DNA from 2 places in the Bradyrhizobium tunisiense genome. Region 1 is predicted to be linked to the other one. Evidence: predicted binding sites of a transcription regulator. Region 1 holds the regulator's gene; the other holds the start of a gene.

Region 1 (4,067 bases):
CGAAGCGCGTGGCTTCGACGCTGGTCGGGTTCGCCTCCAGCGTGACTTCGACGTCGCCTGCGACGGTCCAATGCTCGCCGATCGCGTCGAGCACGGCGCCGACGGTTGCAGGCTGCATCAGGGACGGCGTTCCGCCGCCGAGGAAGATCGAGGTGACCTCGCGGCCCGGCGAACGCTGCGCGGTCGTCTCGATCTCACGTGCAAAGGCGGCGGCGAAGCGCGCCTCGTCGATCGCGGCGTGGCGGACGTGGCTGTTGAAGTCGCAATAGGGACATTTCGACAGGCAGAACGGCCAGTGCACGTAGACGCCGAAAGCTTCGGATACTTGTTTTGACGCGTTTTCCTGGCGCGAACCGGTATCCACTTCGCTCGAAAACGCTCTATCGCGGCTCAAGGCAGATCTCCGCCAGTTTCACGAAGGCGCGGGCGCGGTGCGACAGGCCGAGCCCAAGCGGCGGCAGCCCATGCTTCTCGATGCTTTCCATCTCGCCGAACGTGCGGTTGTGGCCGTCGGGCAAAAACATCGGATCGTAGCCGAAGCCGGCAGTCCCGCGCGGCGGCCACACCAACGTGCCGTCGACGCGCGCCTCGACCTCTTCGAGATGATCGTCCGGCCAGGCGACGCAGAGCGCGGAGACGAAATGCGCTCGTCGGTGGTCGGGCGTGGTGGCGCCGCGCTCCTGCAGCAGCCGCTCGATCTGCGCCATCGCCGCGTTGAAGTCCTTGCTCGGACCAGCCCAGCGCGCGCTGTAGATGCCGGGCGCGCCGTCCAGCGCGTCGACGACGATGCCGGAATCGTCGGCGAAGGCGGGAAGCTTGGTCGCCTGCGCCGCCGCGATCGCCTTGATCGCCGCGTTGCTGCGGAAATCGCCGCCGGTTTCGTCCGGCTCGCCGAGGCCGAGCTCGCCGGCCGACACCGCCGCGATGCCGTACGGCGCAAGCAGCTCCCGCATCTCGGCGAGCTTGCCGGGATTGTGGGTCGCGATGACGAGCTTGTCCGTGATTCGGCGGTGCATGGGCCTATTGACTACGCCACAGCCAGTTTCTGCAAGTCCACCAGACGCGCGATGCCCTTCTGGGCCAGCGCCATCAACTTCAGGAACTCGTCCTGGGTGAACGGCTCGCGTTCCGCCGTGCCCTGCACCTCGACGATGCGGCCGTCGCCGGTCAAGACGAAATTGGCGTCGGTCTGGGCTTCCGAGTCCTCGGCGTAGTCGAGATCGAGCACCGGCGTGCCGTTGTAGATGCCGCAGGAGATCGCAGCGACGTTGTCGCGCATCACATTGGCCTTGATCATGTTGCGCGCCTTCATCCAGTTGATGCAATCGGCGAGCGCGACCCAGGCACCGGTGATCGAGGCCGTGCGGGTGCCGCCGTCGGCCTGGAGCACGTCGCAATCGACCGTGATCTGGCGCTCACCGAGCGCTTCGAGGTCGACGATGGTGCGAAGCGAGCGGCCGATCAGGCGCTGGATCTCGACGGTGCGGCCGCTTTGCTTGCCGGCGGAGGCCTCGCGACGGGTGCGTTCCGAGGTCGCGCGCGGCAGCATGCCGTATTCGGCGGTGACCCAGCCACGGCCCTGGCCCTTCAGCCAGGGCGGCAGGCGCTCTTCCAGCGTGGCGGTGACCAGCACATGGGTATCGCCGAATTTCACGAGGCAGGAGCCTTCCGCGTATTTGACCACGCCGCGCTCCAGTGTCACGGGGCGCAGTTCGTCGGGCGCACGGCGGCTTGGCCGCATGGGAAATCCTCCAAAACTCGCAGGTGTAGGGCTGTTCGCGGTGCTTGTAGGGGGGGTGAGGGTGGGCGGCAAGGTTTTTTCACCCCCCGATTTCGTGGCCGCGAACGCCACGCTTGTCAGAAGCGCCCGGGATAGACAAATTACGTGTATCTGAGAGGAGTTACTGTTTGTGACCCATCACGATCCGATCCATCTGATCGCGCCGCGCGCAGGCCTTGCCCAGCTCAACGAGCGTTCCCGCGACATCTTTCGGCAAATTGTCGAGAGCTATCTCGCGACCGGCGAGCCCGTGGGATCACGTAATATCTCGCGCCTCATCGCGATGCCGCTGTCGCCGGCCTCGGTTCGCAACGTCATGGCCGACCTGGAACAGCTCGGCCTGATCTACGCGCCTCATACCTCTGCCGGCCGGTTGCCGACGGAACTGGGCTTGCGCTTTTTCGTCGATGCCCTGATGCAAGTGGGCGACCTCAATGAGGCCGAGCGCCAGTCGATCCAGAGCCAGCTCACATCCGTCGGCCAGGCGCATTCGGTCGAGGCGGCGCTGGACCAGGCCCTGACGCGGCTGTCCGGACTCACGCGGGCGGCGGCTGTGGTGCTGACGCCAAAATCCAATGCGCGGCTCAAACACATCGAATTCGTCCGTCTGGAACCGGAGAAGGCCCTGGTCATCCTGGTCGGCGAGGACGGCCAGGTCGAAAACCGCGTGCTGTCGCTACCGCCCGGAGTTCCCTCCTCGGCGATCACCGAGGCCGGGAATTTCCTCAATGCACGCATCCGCGGCCGCACTCTGGCCGAGGCCCGGCTCGAGCTCGAGACGGCACTCGGGGAAGCCCGCGCCGAACTCGATCAGCTGACGCAGAAGGTGATCTCGGCCGGAATCGCAAGCTGGTCCGGCGGCGAGAACGAGGACCGCCAGCTCATCGTCCGCGGCCACGCCAATCTGCTGGAAGATCTGCACGCGCTGGAGGATCTGGAGCGGGTGCGTCTTTTGTTCGACGATCTCGAGACCAAGCGCGGCGTCATCGACCTCCTGGGCCGGGCCGAGACTGCGGAAGGCGTGCGCATCTTCATCGGCAGCGAGAACAAGCTGTTTTCGCTGTCAGGCTCCTCCACCATCATCTCGCCCTATCGGGATGCCGCCGGCCACATCGTCGGCGTCCTGGGCGTGATCGGCCCGACGCGGCTGAATTATGCCCGTGTGATCCCGACCGTGGATTATGCCGCCCGCATCGTCAGCCGCCTTTTGGGCGGCTGACAGGCGTTTCCGCCGATCACGGGCGCTTGATTTTCGCGCGCTCAGGCACGATATCCGGGCCAACAATCCTGGAAACGAGTTCGAGATTAGAGCCGATGACCGATCGAGACCGGCAACCCGAAGACACGACCGCGCCGACGCCTGAGCCCGTGGTGTCAAAGCCCTACATCATGCCCGACGATCCCGAGCCCGGCTCGGTCGAAACGTTGCAGAAGGAAGCCACCGAAGCGCGCGACCGCATGCTGCGGACGCTGGCCGAGATGGAGAATCTGCGCAAGCGCACCGCCAAGGAGGTCGCCGACGCCCGCCTCTATGGCATCACCGGCTTTGCCCGCGACGTGCTCGATATCGCCGACAATCTCCAGCGCGCGCTCGATGCCGTCCCGGCCGAGGCCCGCGCCACGGCCGATCCCGGTCTGACCTCGCTGATCGAGGGCGTCGAGCTCACCGAGCGGTCCCTGCTCAACGCTCTGGAAAAGCACGGCGTGAAGAAGCTCGATCCGCAGGGCCAGAAGTTCGACCCGAACTTCCACCAGGCGATGTACGAAGTCCCCGATCCGTCGGTGCCGTCGGGCACCGTGGTCCAGATCATGCAGGCCGGCTATACCATCGGCGAGCGCGTGCTGCGCCCGGCTTTGGTCGGTGTCGCCAAGGGCGGCGCGAAGGCAGCGCCGGCGGCGAACAACAACGAGTCCAGCGACGCGCCGAACTGAGTTTGGTTGTCATTCCGGGGCGCGACGTAGTCGCGAGCCCGGAATCCATCGCGCAGCGGAGACAACCGTCTAATGGATTCCGGGCTCGCGCTGACGCGCGCCCCGGAATGACGGGAGGATAGAGCGCGTCGCCTACGCGCTCACCGCGATATCCGCCGACTGAATCCGCTTGACGCCGGCCTTGGCCATATCGGCCCAGGCCTTTGCCAGCGAACCCTGCGTGTCGATGCCGCGGCAGGCGTCTTCCACCACATAAACCTCGAAGCCTGCCTTGCGCCCATCGAGCGCGGTCCAGGCAACGCAGAAGTCCGTCGCCAAACCCGCCACGAAAACGCGCTTGATCTTGCGCCCCTTG
Region 2 (4,067 bases), on a different contig from region 1:
CATCGGTTGAATCGGAAAGCTGAAGGCAGAGTCTGCAAAAAAGAAGGCCGCCCGGAGGCGGCCTTCGCAACATTGTAATGAATGGATCGGCTCAGAAGCCGCCCATGCCGCCGCCGGCGGGCATGGCGGGCGGAGCTTCCTTCTTCGGGGTCTCGGCGACCATGGCCTCGGTGGTGACCAGCAGGCCGGCCACGGAGGAGGCGTCCTGCAGCGCGGTGCGCACCACCTTGGCGGGATCGATGATGCCCTTCGCGACCATGTCGACATAGTCCTCGTTCTGGGCGTCGAAGCCGAAGGTCTCGGACTTGTTCTCCAGGATCTTGCCGACGACGATCGAGCCTTCCACGCCGGCATTCTCTGCGATCTGGCGGATCGGGGCTTCAAGCGCCTTCAGCACGATGTTGATGCCGGCCTGGACGTCGGCATTGGCGTTGGTGAGACGGCCCACGGCCTTCTTGGCGCGGAGCAGCGCGACGCCGCCGCCGGGGACGATGCCTTCCTGCACCGCGGCGCGGGTGGCGTTGAGGGCGTCCTCGACGCGGTCCTTCTTCTCCTTGACCTCGATCTCGGTCGCGCCGCCGACGCGGATCACCGCGACGCCGCCCGCGAGCTTGGCGAGGCGCTCCTGGAGCTTCTCACGGTCGTAGTCCGAGGTGGTTTCCTCGATCTGGGCCTTGATCTGGCCGACGCGGGCCTCGATCTCCGGCTTCTTGCCGGCACCCTTGACGATCGTGGTGTTCTCCTTGTCGATCACGACCTTGCCGGCTCGGCCCAGCATCTTCACCGTGACGTTCTCCAGCTTCATGCCGAGGTCTTCGGAAATGAGCTGGCCGCCGGTCAGGATCGCGAGGTCCTCGAGCATGGCCTTGCGGCGATCGCCGAAGCCCGGCGCCTTCACCGCGGCGACCTTGAGGCCGCCGCGCAGACGGTTGACGACCAGGGTGGCCAGCGCCTCGCCCTCGACGTCCTCCGCGATGATGACGAGCGGCTTGCCCGACTGCACCACCGCTTCCAGCACCGGCAGCATGGCCTGCAGGCCCGAGAGCTTCTTCTCGTGCAGGAGGATGTAGGCGTCCTCGAGCTCGGCCGTCATCTTCTCGGGATTGGTAACGAAATAGGGGCTGAGATAGCCGCGGTCGAACTTCATGCCCTCGACGATGTCGACTTCGGTGTCGAGCGACTTGTTCTCTTCGACGGTGATGACACCCTCGTTGCCGACCTTCTGCATCGCCTGGGCGATCATCTTGCCGATGAAGGCATCGCCATTGGCGGAGATGGTGCCGACCTGGGCGACCTCGGAGGAGGCGGCGACGGGCTTGGCGCGCTTCTCGATGTCCTTGATGACGGCCGCCACCGCGCTGTCGATGCCGCGCTTGAGGTCCATCGGGTTCATGCCGGCGGCAACCGCCTTGGCGCCTTCGCGCACGATGGCCTGGGCCAGCACGGTCGCGGTGGTGGTGCCGTCGCCGGCCAGGTCGTTGGTCTTGGAGGCGACCTCACGCACCATCTGGGCGCCCATGTTCTCGAACTTGTCCTCGAGCTCGATCTCCTTGGCGACGGTGACGCCGTCCTTGGTGATGCGGGGCGCGCCGAACGACTTCTCGATGACGACGTTGCGGCCCTTCGGGCCGAGCGTCACCTTGACGGCATTGGCGAGAATGTCGACGCCGCGCAGCATGCGTTCGCGCGCGTCTCCGGAAAACTTGACGTCTTTGGCAGCCATGTCTGCAATCCCTCGTGTTTCGTGCTGTGTCTTGTTTTGTGCTGTACGGCGGAATGATGGATGCCCGGATCGCGTGATCCGGGCATCACATTCAGCGGCTGTTCAGGCGGATGGCCTTAGGCCAGAACGCCCATGATGTCCGACTCCTTCATGATCAGGAGGTCTTCGTTGTCGATCTTGACCTCGGTGCCCGACCACTTGCCGAACAGCACGCGGTCGCCGACCTTGAGGTCGATCGGGGTCAGCTTGCCGGCTTCGTCCCGGCCGCCGGGGCCGACGGCGACGACCTCGCCCTGGGACGGCTTTTCCTTGGCGGTGTCCGGAATGATGATGCCGCCCTTGGTCTTTTCCTCGGCGTCGATACGTTTGACCACGACACGGTCATGCAGCGGACGAAATTTGGATTTAGCCATGACGTTTCCCTTTGGAGGCTCGCTTCGGAAGTAGTGGAAGTGGGTGGGGCGGCGCTTCCGTCCATCCCCTATCCCGAGAATCGAACGGCGCGCTTAGCAATCGGGCTTTCCGAGTGCTAATAGTACGCCCGGAAATATGGCTTGGCCGCGATCCTGTCAAGCAAAGGTGGTTAAGCGATTGGTGAGGCGGATATAGGATGGTGGCATTGGAAACGTGTTCGGGGCGCCGGCGTGTCAAAGGACGTCATTGCTCCGGCAGCGGTTTTGCGCTTGGCTGCGGGAGGGGTGCGGCCATGGTTTTGTTCGGGGGAATGCCATGATCAGTTCGGCTCACGCGCGCACGGTTGCCAATCTGGCGGCCGCCTCTTGTCTGGCGCTGCTGCTGGGCGCTTGCGGCGGCGGCTTCAGCCTGCCGTCTCTGACGTCGTCCGCGCCGCCGCCCGAAGCCGAGCCGGGAGTAGCTCCGGAAATGCCCGCGACCATTCGCGCCGACGAGATCGTGGGCCGCTGGGGTCTGGCCTCGTTCCAGAACCCGGCCGACCGCGCCCGCACCGAGGCTGCCGCCCGGGCCCAGTGCAAGAATCCCTATGTGATCACCGCCGGCTCCTCCGGCGGCGTGATCATGCATCTGGCCGATCAGGCAACGCCCCAGGAGCTGCGGCTGAAGGGGTCGCCGAGCGGCAAGAACTACATCGGACCAGCGGGCCCGACCCCCGGCGACCAGGACCGCGAGATCATCTCCTTCGACGGCCGGGTCCTGATCACCCGCTTCATCGACAAGGACGCCGCCACCCGCTACGGCAACATGGTCTACGTCCGCTGCGCGCCGAGGGCGTAGCGAGGTCCCGGCCTAACCGTTCGTCATTGCGAGCGTAGCGAAGCAATCCAGACTGCTTCCGCGGAGGCAGCCTGGATTGCTTCGTCGCTTCGCTCCTCGCAATGACGGCAAACAAAAAACGCCGGCCTCTCGGCCGGCGTTTTGTTTTCCGTCTGTCGCGTCCGCTCAGTCGAACAGCGCGTCGATGTCGTCCTGCGAGGCATGGCCGACGTCGCCGGCGAGCTTCGGACCGTTGAGAAGCTTCTCGTCCTCGCTGCGGTTGTCGACATGCGCATGCGCAGGCACGTGGGACTTGATCGCGTCGACGCCGCCCCAGATCTCCATCATCGCATTGATGTGCTGCTCGATGAACTTCATCGTGGTCATGACCTTGCTGATGCGCTGGCCGGTCAGGTCCTGGAAGTTGCAGGCCTCGAAGATCGAGATCACGCGTTCCTGGATGTCGTCGGCGAGCCGCTTCTGCTGGTCGACCGAGTCCACCTTGGACATTGCGCTGGCGGCCTGGTCGATCGATTCCGCGGCTTCGAGGATCTGCTGGGTCGCGTGCTCGGTGCCGCCGACGACCGCGCCGAGTTCGCCGTTGACCTTGGCCATCTCGCCGCCGTCAAAGCTCTTGCCGTGCAGCGTGGCGATCTCGCGCTTGGTGCGGTCGATCGCGTCATGGATGAGGTCGAGCTCGACCTTCAGCTTCTCGCACTGCTCGATCTGGGCCCGATAGGTTTCGAGCATGGTGCGAGCCTCGGAGAGCTCGTGGGCGGTGGAGGCGTCGATTGCCGCCATGGCCGCGCTGCCCGATAGCGGCGCGCTGCCCTTCGCCATCTGTGCGCGGATCGCACGTAGCTCGGCCATGATCTCGCTATGCATCGGCATTGCCTCTTCGGTTACGTCCAAAATCGGCATCTCGCCACCAGCGATATCCTCGACGCGAAAACGTTTGCGGTGAACAGCCATCAGGAAACTCCCCCCACCTCACTCACGCGACTTTGTAGTCAGAAGCGATTTAACACGAAGTTCACAGCAGGAACTGTTGTGCGGCGTCGCGCGACCCCTCGCAAAGAAGCGATTAACCATGGCCGCGCCGCGTTCATCGAAA

Evidence for each region. The regulator HrcA, encoded in region 1, represses chaperone genes, less so after heat shock. The targets are predictions, from matches to a motif close to GTTAGCACTCNCNNNNNGNGAGTGCTAAC.
Region 2: a site for HrcA is predicted at 2,229-2,257, ahead of ACFDR6_RS16335 (co-chaperone GroES). Genes of this name have one in related genera too.

Annotation. Positions count from the first base shown of each region.
Region 1 is NZ_JBHLEV010000001.1:1,294,207-1,298,273, reverse strand. Features, by position in the region: gene hemW (radical SAM family heme chaperone HemW) at 1-364, opposite strand, end outside; gene rdgB (RdgB/HAM1 family non-canonical purine NTP pyrophosphatase) at 381-1,016, opposite strand; gene rph (ribonuclease PH) at 1,028-1,741, opposite strand; gene hrcA (heat-inducible transcriptional repressor HrcA) at 1,911-2,999, shown strand; gene grpE (nucleotide exchange factor GrpE) at 3,095-3,712, shown strand; gene pncA (bifunctional nicotinamidase/pyrazinamidase) at 3,845-4,067, opposite strand, start outside.
Region 2 is NZ_JBHLEV010000003.1:648,825-652,891, forward strand. Features, by position in the region: gene groL (chaperonin GroEL) at 92-1,723, opposite strand; gene ACFDR6_RS16335 (co-chaperone GroES) at 1,840-2,136, opposite strand; gene ACFDR6_RS16340 (hypothetical protein) at 2,453-2,974, shown strand; gene ACFDR6_RS16345 (protein phosphatase CheZ) at 3,140-3,925, opposite strand.